2 regions of the Neobacillus sp. PVCKKU3 genome follow, and region 1 is predicted to be linked to the other one. Evidence: riboswitches for the same ligand, from Rfam matches in the RefSeq annotation. Region 1 holds a riboswitch; the other holds the start of a gene.
What was found. Region 1 has a riboswitch for ZMP and ZTP ahead of ACNQGS_RS03780 (phosphoglycerate dehydrogenase). Riboswitches for the same ligand answer to the same signal wherever they lie in the genome.
Positions count from the first base shown of each region.

Region 2: it holds a riboswitch for ZMP and ZTP, as region 1 does, so the genes downstream of both, ACNQGS_RS14530 (bifunctional 5,10-methylenetetrahydrofolate dehydrogenase/5,10-methenyltetrahydrofolate cyclohydrolase) here and ACNQGS_RS03780 (phosphoglycerate dehydrogenase) in region 1, are expected to answer to the same signal.

Region 1 covers NZ_JBLVQN010000003.1:177,229-184,971, reverse strand. Annotated here, with positions in the region: gene ACNQGS_RS03785 (amino acid permease) at 1-1,124, shown strand, start outside; gene ACNQGS_RS03780 (phosphoglycerate dehydrogenase) at 1,199-2,398, opposite strand; ZMP/ZTP riboswitch at 2,448-2,526, opposite strand; gene ACNQGS_RS03775 (carbon starvation CstA family protein) at 2,782-4,233, opposite strand; gene ACNQGS_RS03770 (LytR/AlgR family response regulator transcription factor) at 4,404-5,141, opposite strand; gene ACNQGS_RS03765 (LytS/YhcK type 5TM receptor domain-containing protein) at 5,142-6,875, opposite strand; gene ACNQGS_RS03760 (ABC transporter substrate-binding protein) at 7,110-7,743, shown strand, end outside.
Region 2 covers NZ_JBLVQN010000019.1:87,421-95,163, reverse strand. Annotated here, with positions in the region: gene ACNQGS_RS14550 (helix-turn-helix domain-containing protein) at 1-42, opposite strand, end outside; gene ACNQGS_RS14545 (hypothetical protein) at 260-706, shown strand; gene ACNQGS_RS14540 (PcsB-like coiled-coil domain-containing protein) at 1,336-2,436, shown strand; gene ACNQGS_RS14535 (hypothetical protein) at 2,974-3,681, shown strand; gene ACNQGS_RS14530 (bifunctional 5,10-methylenetetrahydrofolate dehydrogenase/5,10-methenyltetrahydrofolate cyclohydrolase) at 4,069-4,908, opposite strand; ZMP/ZTP riboswitch at 4,960-5,045, opposite strand; gene ACNQGS_RS14525 (hypothetical protein) at 5,199-5,525, shown strand; gene ACNQGS_RS14520 (DEAD/DEAH box helicase) at 5,600-7,743, opposite strand, start outside.

The DNA.
Region 1 (7,743 bases):
ATCTTGGACCTCGGATTGCGTTTGTAACGGGATGGACTTATTGGTTTTGCTGGATTATGACCGCTATGGCTGATGTGATTGCTGTTGGTGTATATGTACGATATTGGTTTGATATCCCACAGTGGATACCTGCAATGGTCTGTTTGGTCGTCTTATTGGGTCTCAATCTATTAACGGTAAAACTTTTTGGAGAATTGGAGTTCTGGTTTGCCTTAATAAAGGTCATTACCATTCTTGCCTTAATCGGAATTGGGGTGATTTTGCTAGTGATGGGATTCAAGACAGATGCAGGGGCGGTCTCTATTAAAAATCTTTGGGAACATGGCGGCCTTTTTCCAAATGGAATGACAGGCTTCTTGCTTTCATTCCAAATGGTCGTTTTTGCATTCGTTGGTGTGGAATTAGTGGGTGTATCGGCAGCAGAAACAGCCAATCCGGAAAAAAACATCCCTTCAGCCATTAATAAAATTCCTTTACGGATTTTATTTTTCTACGTTGGCGCATTGATCGTTCTTCTATGTATTAATCCATGGACGGAACTGAATGCCGCTGAAAGTCCGTTTGTCAAAACGTTTAGTATAGTCGGGATTCCGATTGCCGCAGGAATTATTAATTTTGTCGTTTTAACTTCAGCCGCTTCTGCTTGTAACAGTGGGATGTTTTCAACAAGCCGGATTTTATATAATTTAAGCAATAATAGCCAAGGTCCAGCGAATTTTGCAAGACTGAATAAAAATCATGTGCCAAGTAACGCGTTATTGATTTCGACTCTTGTCTTGACAGGGGGAGCGCTCCTTAGCAAACTTATTCCGGAGCAGGCTTTTGGAATTGTGACAACCATTAGTGCCATTTGTTTTATTTGGGTTTGGGGTGTTATTCTGGTTTGCCATTTAAGGTATAAAAAAAACCGTCAGGATTTACAGGCAAAGTCAAAATTTAAAGCACCATTTACACCATTTGTTAATTACGTGGTCCTAAGCTTGTTTGCGGCGATTCTCATCATCATGCTGTTTGCTGAGGCTACCCGTCCAGCCCTATTGTTGACACCAGTATGGTTTATTCTATTATTTATTTTGTATTCCTATAGAGGGAAAAAGGAAAAAAACATAAAATTATCAGCATAGACTCTAATAGTTTAAAAGAAATGGAGCCGGTATTGAAACCAGGCTCCATTTTCTTGTTAAAACGTAACATTCAATTAAATAATCCGTACTGTCACCATTCCGGAGATTTGATTTATTTTCTCCTCTAAGGAAGGAATAACATCCCCATTTACTTTATTATCAATGTCAATGATGGTATACGCATATTCTCCGCGGCTTCTGTTGACCATGTCGGCAATGTTTAAATGGTAGCCAGATATAGTTGAGGTAATCTGTCCTACCATGTTTGGAACATTGTGGTGGAATGCCGCCACGCGCCGCTTACCAGTATAAGGAAGGCTGGTATTTGGGAAATTCACTGAGTTTTTGATATTTCCTGTTTCTAAAAATTCCTTTACCTGACGAGCTGCCATGATTGCACAATTTTCCTCTGATTCATTTGTGGAGGCGCCTAGGTGCGGAATTGGAACGATATTTTTCATTTTAAGCACATTTTCATTCGGGAAATCGGTAACATACTTCCCAACTTTTCCGCTTTCTAGGGCTGCAGCCATGTCTGATTCATTGACAAGTTCACCACGGGAGAAGTTTAAAATATGAACACCAGGCTTCATGATACTGAATGTCGCTTGGTTAAACATACCTCTTGTGTCATCTGTTAGCGGTACGTGAACAGTGATATAGTCAGATTCTGCAAATAACTGTTCAATTGTCATTGCCCGCTGTACATTGCGGGACAAATTCCAAGCGGTATCGACAGAGATAAATGGATCAAATCCGATGACATCCATATCTAAATCCAACGCATCATTCGCCACAAGGGCACCAATCGCTCCTAAACCAATGACACCCAATGTTTTCCCTTTAATTTCTTTTCCGACAAATTGTTTTTTGCCTGCTTCGACAAGCTTTGGAATTTGTTCGCCTTCACCATCTAACGACTTAGTCCAAGCTACACCAGCAAAAAGGTTACGGGAAGAAGCTATTAATGAGGTAAGGACCATTTCTTTTACAGCGTTGGCATTTGCTCCAGGGGTATTGAATACAACAATACCTTGCTCTGTACATCTATCGACCGGAATATTGTTAACACCTGCTCCTGCTCTTGCGATTGCCTTTAAATTTTCACCGAATTCTAACGAGTGCATATTAAAGCTGCGAACAAGGATGGCATCGGGGTTTTCACTGCCGTTGTCAACCAGAAAGCCGTTCTTATTGAATACGTTTAGCCCTCTTTCCGCGATATTATTAAGGGTTTTGATGGTGTTCACTTTTTCTAAAGCGATCGTGCTCATTTTTCTTCCTCCTTTTATAAGCAGAAAGAGGCAAGGGAGTTAATTCCCTTACCTCTGCCCAGGCGAACGGCTTCAACACCGTGTGCTCCCTCGCGGTTATCCGCGTTTCGCCAGTTACACACGGCCTTTTAAACTTATTTCATCGTATCACAAATTTTCATAATTTTCTACCCTAAAGATTCATGGGGACGGTTCTTTTGTTTTAAAACAAAAGAACCGTCCCCATGCTTTACCTTATCGAAGGAAGAGCGCTAGGATCCCTCCTGTTATGATGAGTAGAATAATAATTTTAGCCAACAAAGGAACAGAATCCTTGCCCTTTAGATTAAGCTCTTCTTCCTTTTCATTGACAGTTTTCCGGTAGTTCGGGTTACAGCAGCCCATTAGGCCACCTTGTTCCAGCCGGATATGTCTTCTTCGAGAGGAAGATTATTGGCACGAGCCTTCTTAGCGGCATTAAAGAATAATACGAGCAGGATTATTGTGCCGATAGCCCCGCCAATCCATGAAACAGTTACGGATAATCCGAAGCCGATTGGGGCATTAAGGATATAAGTGATAACCATCAAAAGCATAAACGTTCCCGGAATCAGCGGAACAAAGTAGTTCTTCTTCGCAATATATAGATACATAGCGCCGACAAATAGAGCGATGACTGCTGTTGATTGGTTGGCCCAGTTAAAGTATCTCCATAAAATATTAAAGTCGATTTGAGTTAAGGCTGCTGAAATCACGAAAAGTGGAACTGCAATCCATAACCGGCTTGATAATTTCTTTTGCGCGATATTTAAATATTCTGCAATGATCATCCGTGCACTGCGGAAAGCAGTATCCCCGGAAGTGATTGGCAGGACTACAACACCTAGAACAGCAAGTGTACCGCCGATTGCGCCAAGAAGTGTGGTGGAAGCTTGGCTGACCACTGCACCAGGTCCGCCGGCAGCAAGGACTTCCTGCAAGCCGTTATAGCCATGGAACATGCTCATTCCGGCAGCAGCCCAAATCATCGCGATAACACCTTCTGTAATCATCATGCCGTAGAAAATTTTACGGCCTTCTTTTTCATTTTGTGTTGTGCGCGAAATGATTGGTGTTTGTGTAGCATGAAATCCTGATAAAGCGCCACATGAAATCGTGAAAAACAATAATGGGAAAATGGAAGCGCCAGCAGGATGGAAGTTTTTAAAAGATAGTTCTGGAATTGGCTGGCCTGTAACGACTAAGCCGATACCTACGCCGATGGCACTGATTAAAAGTAGCGCGCCGAAATATGGGTAAAGGCGGCCAATTACTTTATCAACTGGCAAAAGTGTAGCCAAAATGTAGTAGAGAAAAATAGCACCAATAATAACGGCTAAAGCTACTTTACCATTCATCAAGACATTCAAAAGTGCGGCTGGTGTTGTGACAAACACTGTACCTACTAATAAAAGCAACAGGACTGCAAAACCATTGACCACGTGTTTCATTACCTTCCCCAAAAATCTGCTGGCAAGCTCAGGAAGATGGGCGCCGCGGTTTCGGATGGAAATCATTCCTGTTAAATAATCGTGGACAGCACCGGCAAAAATACAGCCAACCACAATCCAGATAAAGGCAACAGGTCCATATAAAGCTCCTAATATAGGTCCGTAAACAGGTCCTGTTCCGGCGATATTCAATAATTGAATTAAAGAGTTCTTTGGTGTACTCATTGGCAAATAGTCAACACCATCGTTATTGACAAAGGCCGGCGTTGCTCTGTTTTCCTTTACGCCAAACATTTTTTCAACGAATTTGCCATACGTGAAATAACCGATTATTAACAGGGCAATCCCCGCAAGAAATGTATACAAGTTTTTTCCCCCTTTTAACAAATAAATGAATGCGTTTACATCCATAAGTATAAAAGAGAAGAAGTGAGATATGGGTAAATTGAGATTAAAAGGTAGATTTTTGGGATTAACATGTTTTCTTTCGAGTCTAAGATGCTGAAAATTAAATTACTTGTTCTTTTTTTAAAATATTAAATTTCAAGTCTTGTTCTTAATGCCTTTACATAATTCCTGCTGACAGACAGCATTTCCTTTCTACCTTCGATTTGCAGCTGGTAGGCGCCATTAAACCAAGGGGTCAATCGGGTAACATAGTCAAGGTTCACAAGAAAGCTTTTATGAATTCGGAAGAAACCAAAAGTAATCAGCCTAACCTCCAATTCTTTAAGAGGAATTTTCGTTTCAAACTCACCGTTGTTCGTGATCAGTCGTGTCCATTTGTCATCCCTGTAAATATAAAGAATATCCTTTGGTTCAATATAGAAGATTTCCCCTTCTGTTTCAATGGCTAGCTTTCCGGATTGTTTGCCTGCGTCAGCATCAGCATCCGAGGGGGTGCTCCTATTTTTTATAATACGGTTAACCGTCTCCTGTAATTGTCCCTCATCATAAGGCTTAAGTAGATAATCTATGGCATTATAGCGAAAAGCTTCAACGGCAAATTGCGGGTAGGCAGTGGCAAACACGACTAATGGTGTCTTTTTTAATTCCATCAATGCTTTTGCAGTACTCATCCCATTCATTTTTGGCATTTCAACATCCAGAAAAACGACATCTGGCTGAAGCTGAATGGCCTTCATGATTGTCTCCTGGCCGGATTCCGCTTCCCCGACAATTTGAATAGCAGGGAAATTCCCTAACAGGTGTTTAAGTTCATCCCTGCTGTATAGTTCATCATCTACAATCAGGGTTCTAATCAATTGTTCCATTTAGCCCGCCTCCAAACAAGGAATAGAAAGGGAGATTTCTGTCCCGATATTAATTTCACTTTTTACATTTAGGGCAGCTTCTTCGCCAAACACCATCGTCAATCTGCGATTTACATTATAAAGGGCTAACCCGTTTCCAGATTCAGAAGCTATCGGCGCTTTGCTGATCTGCCTGGCCCGCTCCGTGCTCATTCCAATCCCATTATCCTCAATTTTTACGTATGCCGACTCTTGCAGCATTTGAATCGTAATTTTTACAACGCAATTGCTAACCTTGTCTTTAATACCATGCTTTATGGCGTTTTCAACGATTGGCTGCAGGGTCAGAGGCGGAATCTGCTGCAGAAGGGCAGCTTCTTCTATTTCATAGATAACTTTCAATTTATTGATAAATCTTGCTTCTTCAATCGCTAAATAGGCTTTCACATGCCGCAATTCCTGTTCAAGTGTTGTCATGCTTTGGGTTGTGACGGATAGGTTTTGCCGTAAAAAATGCGACAGTGAGACAAGCAGTTCCCGTGCCTTTGGTGGATTGATTCGAATGAGTGAGAGAATCGTATTTAATGAATTAAATAGAAAATGAGGGCTTATTTGTGCTTGAAGAGCCTTAATTTCCGCTTCCTTTGCCAGCTGATAGGATTTATCGGCTTCAGCAATCTCAAGCTGGTTGCTTAATAGCAGGCTTAGTCCAGAAATCAATTCCATGGTGACTGGGGTGATTTCTTTTTCTGAGCGGAAGAAAAATTGTAAGGTTCCAATCGTCTCTCTCCGTTGTTTTAAAGGTGCAATGACGACGGCGTCAAGCGGACATTCCTCGGTTTCACAAAGGGTATTTCGCCGGGAAGTGGTAATTTCCCCTTTTTTTATAACGTCCTGTATGGTTTTGCTTTTAATCGTAAGATGTGGTAAATGATGATCATAGCCAAGGCCGACATGGGCCAATATTTCCACTGAATTTGTCATGGTCACGGCACTTGTTTTCATTTCATTATGGAGAATGTGGCAAACCACTTTGGCCGATTCGGTATTGAGCCCATTCCGGAGAAAGGCCAGAGTTTTGTCAGCGATACGCAATGTTTTTTGAGCCTGCAGGGCCCCTGCTTTCTCCTCTTCATTTATGACACTTTTAATAATGAGAAGGAAAAGCGCACAGCCAATCCCATTTGCAATAATCATCGGCAGGCCAATAATCTCAACTAAATCCCAGGCTTTTTCAAACGGCCGGGAGATTAATAGAATGACCAGCATTTGTATTGATTCTGCAAGGGCACCAAGCAGAAAAGAAGACTTTAGTTTTACATGCTTGTCTTTCTTATGGAAGAATCCTGCCAGTATTCCTGTCAAGATCGTGGCAAGTCCGCAGGATATCGCTGTAAACCCGCCTAAGGTAAAGCGGTGCAGCCCGGCAATTAGTCCGGCACCAATGCCGACTCGATAGCCGCCGAGGAGGCCCCCCAAAACGACACCTATGACCCGGGAGTTGGCAATCGCTTCATCCGAATTAAGGTCTGAGATCCAACGGTTAAATTGAAGACTATTTGTATTAAGTGTCAGTCCTGAATACGTGCCGATAATCCCAAAGGAGCCAAAGAAGACTATCGCAAGCACTTGCTGTTTTCGATTCAATTCCTCCCGATAAATCATGTCGCGAAAGAAAGGGAATCTTGTCAACACAAACGCGATCATCACAAGGATTCCAAGCCGCTCTACCATCGTAACTAATAATTCAAACATGGAAATCCTCCCTTTGCAAAAATAACTACCTTTCCTCTATTGTAACAGTATTAATAATATTGAAAATTATTTTTTAAAAGAAACTGCTAGATTAAAAGAATGTAAGCGTTTTATTATTTTTCCAATAGAAATAAAATTCTAAAAATTCAGTTCAAAATCTTTACATTGAAATAATATTAGTATTTAATAGATATATATAACTAATTTTGTCGAAAAATAGGGGGAAAGAAGGACATGAGAAAAATCCTTAATAAGTCGTTTCTGCTTTTTACCGTTCTTTTACTTGTTGTCTTAACAGCATGCAGTAATAATTCAGAAACTTCTGGCAAAAAAGACGATACGAAAGAAAGCGGCAAGGCTGTGGAAGCAAAAATCGGTGTTGTTTCCTATTTAACTGGACCTGGAGCAGCTTACGGTGAAGCTATTACTAACGGTTTTAATTTAGCGAAAAAAGAAATTAATGCAAAGGGCGATGTCAAAATCGATCTTGTTGTTGAAGACTCAGCAGGTAAACAGGAACAAGCTTTATCTGCAGCTCAAAAGTTAATGAGTGACGATAGTATTGTAGCCCTATTGGGACCTACTTTAAGTACAGAAATGAATGTTGTCGGCCCTGAGGCAGACTTGAATGGTATTCCAATTATGGGTACGTCCACAACTGCTGATGGAATCCCGCAAATTGGCGACTATGTATTCAGAAACTCGCTGCCTGAAGCACTTGCTATTCCTGCATCTGTGAAAAAGGCAGTTGATAAATATAAAGTGAAGAAAGTTGCGATTCTTTACGGTAATGACGACGTATTCACAAAATCCGGCTATGACACGATGAAAAAGACAGCGGAAAAGATGAAGCTTGATGTCGTAACTA
Region 2 (7,743 bases), on a different contig from region 1:
TTGCCGATCACGAAGCTTCTTCAATTTTTCCGCTAGAGACATCCTTTTCACCGCCATCATAAAAACAAATCCTGACTTTACCTTAACGGGAAAAAATGGCCCATAGTCCAAATGTGCGCATCCTTCACATCAAGTGGCGTGAAAAGAGTGCACGTTGAATAAAAAATATGATTTCCCCAATTTTATTGAAAAGGAATATCAAAATTATTGTCGAATAATATGAAACGGTGTAGATAAATGTCAAAACAGGAGGTCTTTCATGGAAAAAACTTTTTTAGTAATAGTGGGTGAACAAATTAGCAGCGAGGAATGGCGATTAAAAAGAAAACCTAGTTTTATTGACATATTTATACTTTCATTGCAGTTATCTCACACAACTATGAACCCCTCATACCAATATATTCCCCTTGAAAACGGTGGGAAAATGCCCATTAATTTCTGTGAACAAGACTTCCAAATAATATACAACGAAAATAAATTACAGATTCTAGTAGGTGAAAAAGATCTCCCGGAGGAGGTAATCTATGAGATTCTGAGTCACTTTGTTCTAATTGAAGGAAGCAAAGTGACAGCCCTTCGACATTTCCCTTTTGAAAAAACAAGTCTATTAATAAGGAAAAAACGGCGTACCGTGTCAGCGGAAAAGAGACTTAAAGATACTAGTGATTGTTTTAAACTAGAAGGAGGGATACTTCGGAAATTGTAGTGAAAATTACCTGAGCCAGGCTGGACGCCTGGCTTTTTTGGATGGATTCCCTCTGAAAAATCAAGTTGGAAAGTAAATCAGGTTTTTCGGTAAGTATTTGGCCAGAAGGCGGAAGAAAAATGATAAAAGTGGAAAGTAATTACCCCCATTTGGAAAGTAAGCTCACCAAATCGGAAAGTATATCCAAATAAATGGAAATCACTTCAAGAAGGTCATTGAAAAATACCTGAGCGAGGCTGGACGCCTGGCTTTTTAGGTAGTTGGGGTCCGCTTGAGATGGGGGGTGGCGAGTAAATCATGAAATTCAGCGAGTAAAAGCCAATAGATGGCGAGTAAATCCTCATTTTTGACGAGTAAACTCACGAAATCGACGAGTAAATTTTAAAAAAAGGTAAATTTCAGCCCCAATACATGACTTTCAACCCAAACAGACAATTGTCCACGAACGGTGCCTGACACCTTTACCCACCGTTTTCCAAAATGGCCCCGTTTTTTTGATTTATGACACCTTTTTGCCATAAAACAGCCATTTTTATCCAGTTTAAGTCGATTTGTGATATTCTTTTAATATTTTTGTAACATAACTGGTAAGTTTGTCTGTTATAAATAGATTAATAGGAGGGGAGTATATGCAATCCACGATCAAGCGTATTTTACTAGTAGTACTTACAATTGCTACATACGCATCAGGCACCATGGTTACATATGCACAAACAAGCAGTGAAGCACTTCGCAATGCTCAACAGCAGCTCCAGGAAAAACAGCAAATTGTTAATCAGCAGAAACAAGAACAGCAAGCTGTTAATCAAGAAATACAAGGAATTCAGAAAGAACTCGATTCAATATATGCATATATTACAAAGAACCAAGAAGAAATGGCCCAAACTCAGGCCAAAATCGACGAAGTGAACAAGCTGATTGAACAAAAGAAAGAAGAGATTGTTGCGCTTGAGGACAAAATCCTCGGCCGTAGCGAAATCATGAAAAAGCGGGCCGTGGCCATGCAGCAAAGTGACAATTTCAATATCATCATGAACGTATTCTTAGAATCTGAAAGCATTTCCGATCTCATTAAGCGTGCAAGCGCTGTCTCGACATTGATGGATGCTGACAAGGACATTTTGAATGCCCAAAAGGCAGACCTTCAGAAAATTGAAGACGACAAAAAGGAAATCGATAAGCAAGAACAGGTTTTACTGGAGCAGCAAAACGTTCTTGCCGCAAAGCAAGCTGAACTTGATCAAAACCTGCAAAAGCGTCAGGAAGTCCTAACGGCCATGCAGGATAAATATAATCAAATTACGCAACAATTGGCTCTAGCAGAACAGGACAAAGCGAAAATCCAGTCACAAATGGCCGGCATTCAAGCGGCAATTGCCCAGCAACAGGCAAGCGCACGCCCAGCTTCCGCACCAGCGCAGGATACCTCTAGCGCTAATCTTAGCGGCAAGGAAATGTACGTCACCGCAACCGCTTACAGCCATGAAGATTCAGGCTCGATAACGGCAATGGGTTATAACATCGAGGCCAATCCAAATATGAAATTGATTGCAGTCGATCCGTCTGTTATCCCGCTTGGTTCGCGTGTATGGGTCGAAGGCTACGGCGAAGCGATTGCCGGAGACACTGGCGGCGCCATCAAAGGCCACCGCATCGACATCCTCAAGCCAAACAGTGCAGAAGCAAGAGCATGGGGCAGAAGAACCGTCAAGCTGATTATATTAAATTAATTTTTGAAAAATAAAGTTCATGTGAAGCGGAGACCCGGTACTGGAGCGTGCCGGGTCTTTTTATATAGGCTCGAATACTTTGGTTGGTCACACAATGAAAAATGACTTCGAATCAAGCAGGAACCATTTAATATATTCAATATCGGTTCTTGCAGGAAATTTGTCCAAGTTTGTCGAACTATACTTAATGTGGAATTTTGACTTTCATAACCATAGATGAAAGAATCGTTTTTGTGATTAGTATCGCTGGGCGATATGACTTGCGTATATCGTTATGCGATACGGATAAACCCCTTGACGATACAGCTAAAGGCTTGGCGTATTAACAAAAGAAAAATTATTGAAGATCTATTTTGACGATAATGCATTTAAACTTGAAGGAGGCTAAAAAGGGCGTTGTAGTGGTTGAGAAACTCAATCAAAAACAAGCATCATCCTTAATAGAGTTCCTCCAGAAAGGAGCTTTGTATCGCTGGGCGATATAGCTTGAAATAAATCGAAAATACTTTCATAATGTAATAGAATAGGAGGTCCGATATGAGACGTGATATACAACCGAATGAGCGAGCTTTCTCTTCCAAAGAAGTGGCGGAAGAAGTGGGGATTGCAACACCTACTGTCCGAAAGTATGGCCAAATCTTAGAACGAAATGGATATGAGTTTTTAAAAGATGGCGATCGGCGTATCTTTGTTCAATCCGACCTCGAAGCACTTATATCGTTACGCGATACAGACAAGCCCCTAGACGATACAGCTAAAGACCTTGTTTATCAACAAAGAGAAAGACTAGAACGATTCAATGAAACAGAGATAGCGGTATCCGATACATATGAAAATTTACCCGAAGACCCCAATCAATTAAAAGAAGTGTTAAGGTTTTTAGTCAATGAGCTCGCAGCCACACGTGAAATGAATGTCCAACTGACAAACGATATGTCACAGCTTAGAACCGCGGTTTCTCGGTTACAACAAGACCATCATAGCATAAGTTCTAATATTGCAAATTCGGCGCAAAAAACTCAGGTTAAAATTGAAAAATTATCTGAACACCAAATGACCCAATATGAAACATTACTTCAACAAGAAAAACAAATGAACGAATTCTTACAAGCAGAAATACAAAATATGCGTGACGAACAGAAAAAAGAATGGCATTCACAAAATGATTTTAATAAACGTTTAGAAGAAGCGATACAAAAACCTAAAGGGATATGGGAGACGCTTTTTCTGTTATTCCGAAAATAAGGGAACTATTTTAGTTTTTTTGCTTCGTATCGCTATGCGATATAGGTGCAATTAATTTCTTTTTCAATCCGAAGTCGGAGCCTTATAGCGATACCCGATACGGACAAGCCCCTAGACGATATTACAATCAAATCAAAACGAATATTCCTTTGTTTCAAATAGTCGGATTCATTATTCTTCAAATTTCAACAAATTCCCGGGAAATAACTGAAATTTTGCTAATGTTTGTAAAGCTTCCATTACGCCAAAAAACGCTCAGAAGATTGCTCTGAGCGTTTTTACTTGTCATTCATATTGCTAATATACTGTTAAAACATATGTTAATTAGTTTGGCATCTTTACCATCAACATCCGAATCCGTTAACCGAAAACCAGCTTGTTTGTAACTTAGATCGACATTTTTTCTGCGGAATCCACCGTATGTTTCAACAAGGTCGCAATGGTAATTGGTCCGATGCCCCCAGGGACAGGAGTGATGGCACTTGCCGCTTCGTAACATGTGTCATAATCAATATCCCCAACATTGCCTTTATTGTAACCTGCATCTAATACAACGGAACCCTGCTTTAACCAGCTTCCTTGAATAAATTTAGGCCGTCCGACCGCTGCCACAACAATATCTGCCTGCTTTAAGATTTCAGCTAAATTGTCTGTTTTTGAATGGCATGTCGTAACGGTCGCATTGGCATTAAGAAGTAACGCGGAAACAGGTTTCCCTAAGATCGGACTTCTGCCCACTACGACAGCATGTTTACCTTCGATTGGAATCTGGTAATAGTCTAACATTTTCATAATGGCCGCTGGTGTGCAGGAGGGATATTCGCCAAACCCTAGTGCTGTCTGTCCGTAGCCTGCACTTGTGACACCATCTACATCTTTTCGAATATCAATGGCCTCAAAAGCGGCACGTTCATCAATATGCGATGGAACCGGGTGCTGCAAAAGAATGCCATGAACCGCTGGATCGTTATTTAACTCTTTAATTTTTTCAATCAGCTCTAAAGTCCCTGTTTCTGCGGGTAATTGTACGCGAATAGACTCCATGCCAAGTCTTTTGCAGGCATTTCCTTTCATTCTTACATAGGTCTCTGAAGCGGGGTTATCACCAACTAAAATCGTTGCGAGGCATGGCGTGATGCCTTTATTTTTTAAAATTTCAATTCGTGCTTTCAAGCCTTCCTTAATTTCTGCCGCAACGACATTTCCATCCAAAATGATTGTTTCCATAACAAGCCCTCCTGAAAAAATGTAATAAAAAAGAGATAAGGATATAATCCTTACCTCTGCCCAGACGACCCGACACTATATAAAACACAGCTTCCTTGTGGTCGTTTCCACATTTGTCGTCAGTAACTGTGTCCATTTCAATGTTATAAGTAAAAGATAACATATAAGCTTTAAATGTCAATGGAGTTCTGATGAATTAGATTTTCTAAGAATCCTGTGTGATAATAATGAACAACTTTCTTTGTTCATAAAAGTTCAATTAGAAGAGTAATACGGAGGGGATAATCAGGATGGAAAAAATAGATGGATTAATCTTTTCTTGGGAGATTAATAAAGCCTATAGTAAATTTAGTAAAGAAAATCTCAATTCAGTTAATGGCCTACATGCTAGTTTTCGGAGTCAATTAAAGGAGAGCTTTTTTTCAGGATATTCAGTAGGACACGAAGATGGCTACCATTCTGGCGTGACCGATGCCAAATTAAAAATGATGGTTAAATTGGCAGTACATACGAACTTGGACGATAACTTAATATTAAAGGTTTTAGAAAAAGAAGGCGAAGAGCATTTTATCAATGCACTAAAAGAGATTCGAGAGAAACAAAAGAATCAAAATTAAGGCAAAAAAACAGCGGCCTCTAAAGCCGCTGTCCTCCCCATGCGTCCAAATGTCCACGCACGGTGCCTGAACCATTATCCAAGATGCACCAAATCCCTAAGTTCATCTGTAGAAAGCTCCGTAATCCAATTCTCACTCTGAATAATCTGGTCATTTAAAAATTGCTTCTTCTCCAGCATGGCGTCAATTTTTTCCTCGAGCGTGCCGGTGCAAATGAGTTTGTGCACGTGCACGAAGCGTGATTGGCCGATGCGGTAAGCCCGGTCAGTCGCCTGGTTTTCGACGGCCGGGTTCCACCAGCGATCGTAGTGGATGACGTGGTTCGCTGCCGTCAAGTTCAACCCGGTACCGCCCGCTTTTAACGACAGCAGGAACACTGGGAACTCCCCGTTCTGGAACCGTTCAATCATCGTATCACGCTGCGTCTTCGGCACACTTCCGTTCAAAAATGGTACCTCGATGCCAAATTTCTTCTTCAGCGCACTCCGAATCATTTCGCCCATTTCGATATATTGGGTGAAAATCAGACAGCTTTCGCCCTGGTCCAAAACCGAATCGACAAGCTCGACAAGCTTCTCCAACTTGTTCGATCGCTCGAGAAGTTCCCGGCTCGCTGACTTTTCCTTCAAGTAGAGGGCAGGGTGGTTGCACAGCTGCTTCAAACGGCCCAGCATTTGCAACACTAACCCCTTGCGTTCAAAGCCGGTCAATTTTTCAATCTGCTCAAATGTATCGTGTATGAGCTGCTCATAAAGCGACGCTTGCTCTGCCGTAAGCGGGCAGTATTCCTTTTGCTCCAGCTTGTCAGGCAGGTTCAGCGCTACTTCCTCATCCTTTTTTGTCCGCCGCAGCAGGAACGGCCGAATCAACGACTGCAGCTGCTGGATTTTATCTTTCTTTTCATCCTTTTCAATCGGGATGATATACCGTTTCTGGAACTGGCCTAAGCTGCCAAGATAGCCATGATTGGTAAAATCAAAGATCGACCACAGTTCGGATAGACGGTTTTCCATCGGCGTCCCTGTCAGGGCCACATGATGCCGTCCGCGCAATCTTCGAACCGCTTTGGATTGCTTCGTTTGGGCATTCTTAATATTCTGCGCTTCATCGATGGCAATCGTGCTCCATTGAACGGACTCGAATTCCTCGGAATCCAGATGACTCAACCCGTAGGAGGTAAGCACCACATCTACATCCTGAGCTTTTTCGGAAAAATTAGCCTCTTTCAGGCGGTTCGAGCCGTAGTGGAGGTACACGTTCATCTCCGGAGCAAACCGCTCAATTTCCTTTTGCCAGTTGCCGAGCACCGAGGTAGGGCAGATGATTAAGGCTGCGTTCGTCGGTAACTTGGCAGGGGCAGCATCCTCTTTTTTCTTCCTGCGCGGTTTTGCTTCCGCAGGTGTAATAGGGGTTTCCGTTTCAGCAGCCGTGGTTAGACTTTCCACGGTAGAAACAGTGTCAACGTCGGCATCGGTTTCAGGCGCCGTAGCCTGGCTATCCAGCGTATCAACCACAACCGGCGCTTCCACAACCTCTCCCGGAACCACCTTCACCACTTCCCCAGCTTCATCCTTCACCTTCAACAAATAAGCAATCAACTGAATTGTCTTCCCAAGCCCCATATCATCGGCTAACACAGCGCCAAACCCGTACTGCCGCAAAAACCAAAGCCAGCTCATCCCCAGCTGCTGATACGGTCTCAATTCTCCGTTCAATCCCTCAGGCACATCCACAAGCGGAATTTCATTTGCCTCCGACAGCTGCTTCACCATCTGCTTCCATTGCCGGTTCAGTTCAATCTGAATCTTCGCGAACACCTTGGGATTCTCTAGTTCCTCTTCGCTGCCCTCACCTGAATTGACTAACTCCTGCTCAATCAAATCCCGAACTTGCAGGCCCTCTTTTTCGGCACGTTTCATCAAATCCTGAATTTGTCGAATGAACTGCGGATCGAGCTTCACCCAGCGGCCGCGGATATAGACGAGCCGCCGCTTTTCTTCGACAAGCTGATGGAACTCATCCTCGGACAAATCGACACCATTCATCGAAAAGCGCCAGTTGAAATCGAGCATCGCATCGAGCCCGACAAACGATGGCCGGTGGCTCGACGTACCCTTAAGCGACGCCTTCACACGCAAATTAGCATTTTTCATCGCCTGCCACCAGGAAGGGAGGAGGATTTCGACATCCAGCGCCAACAGTGTCTCGCTCGCATCCG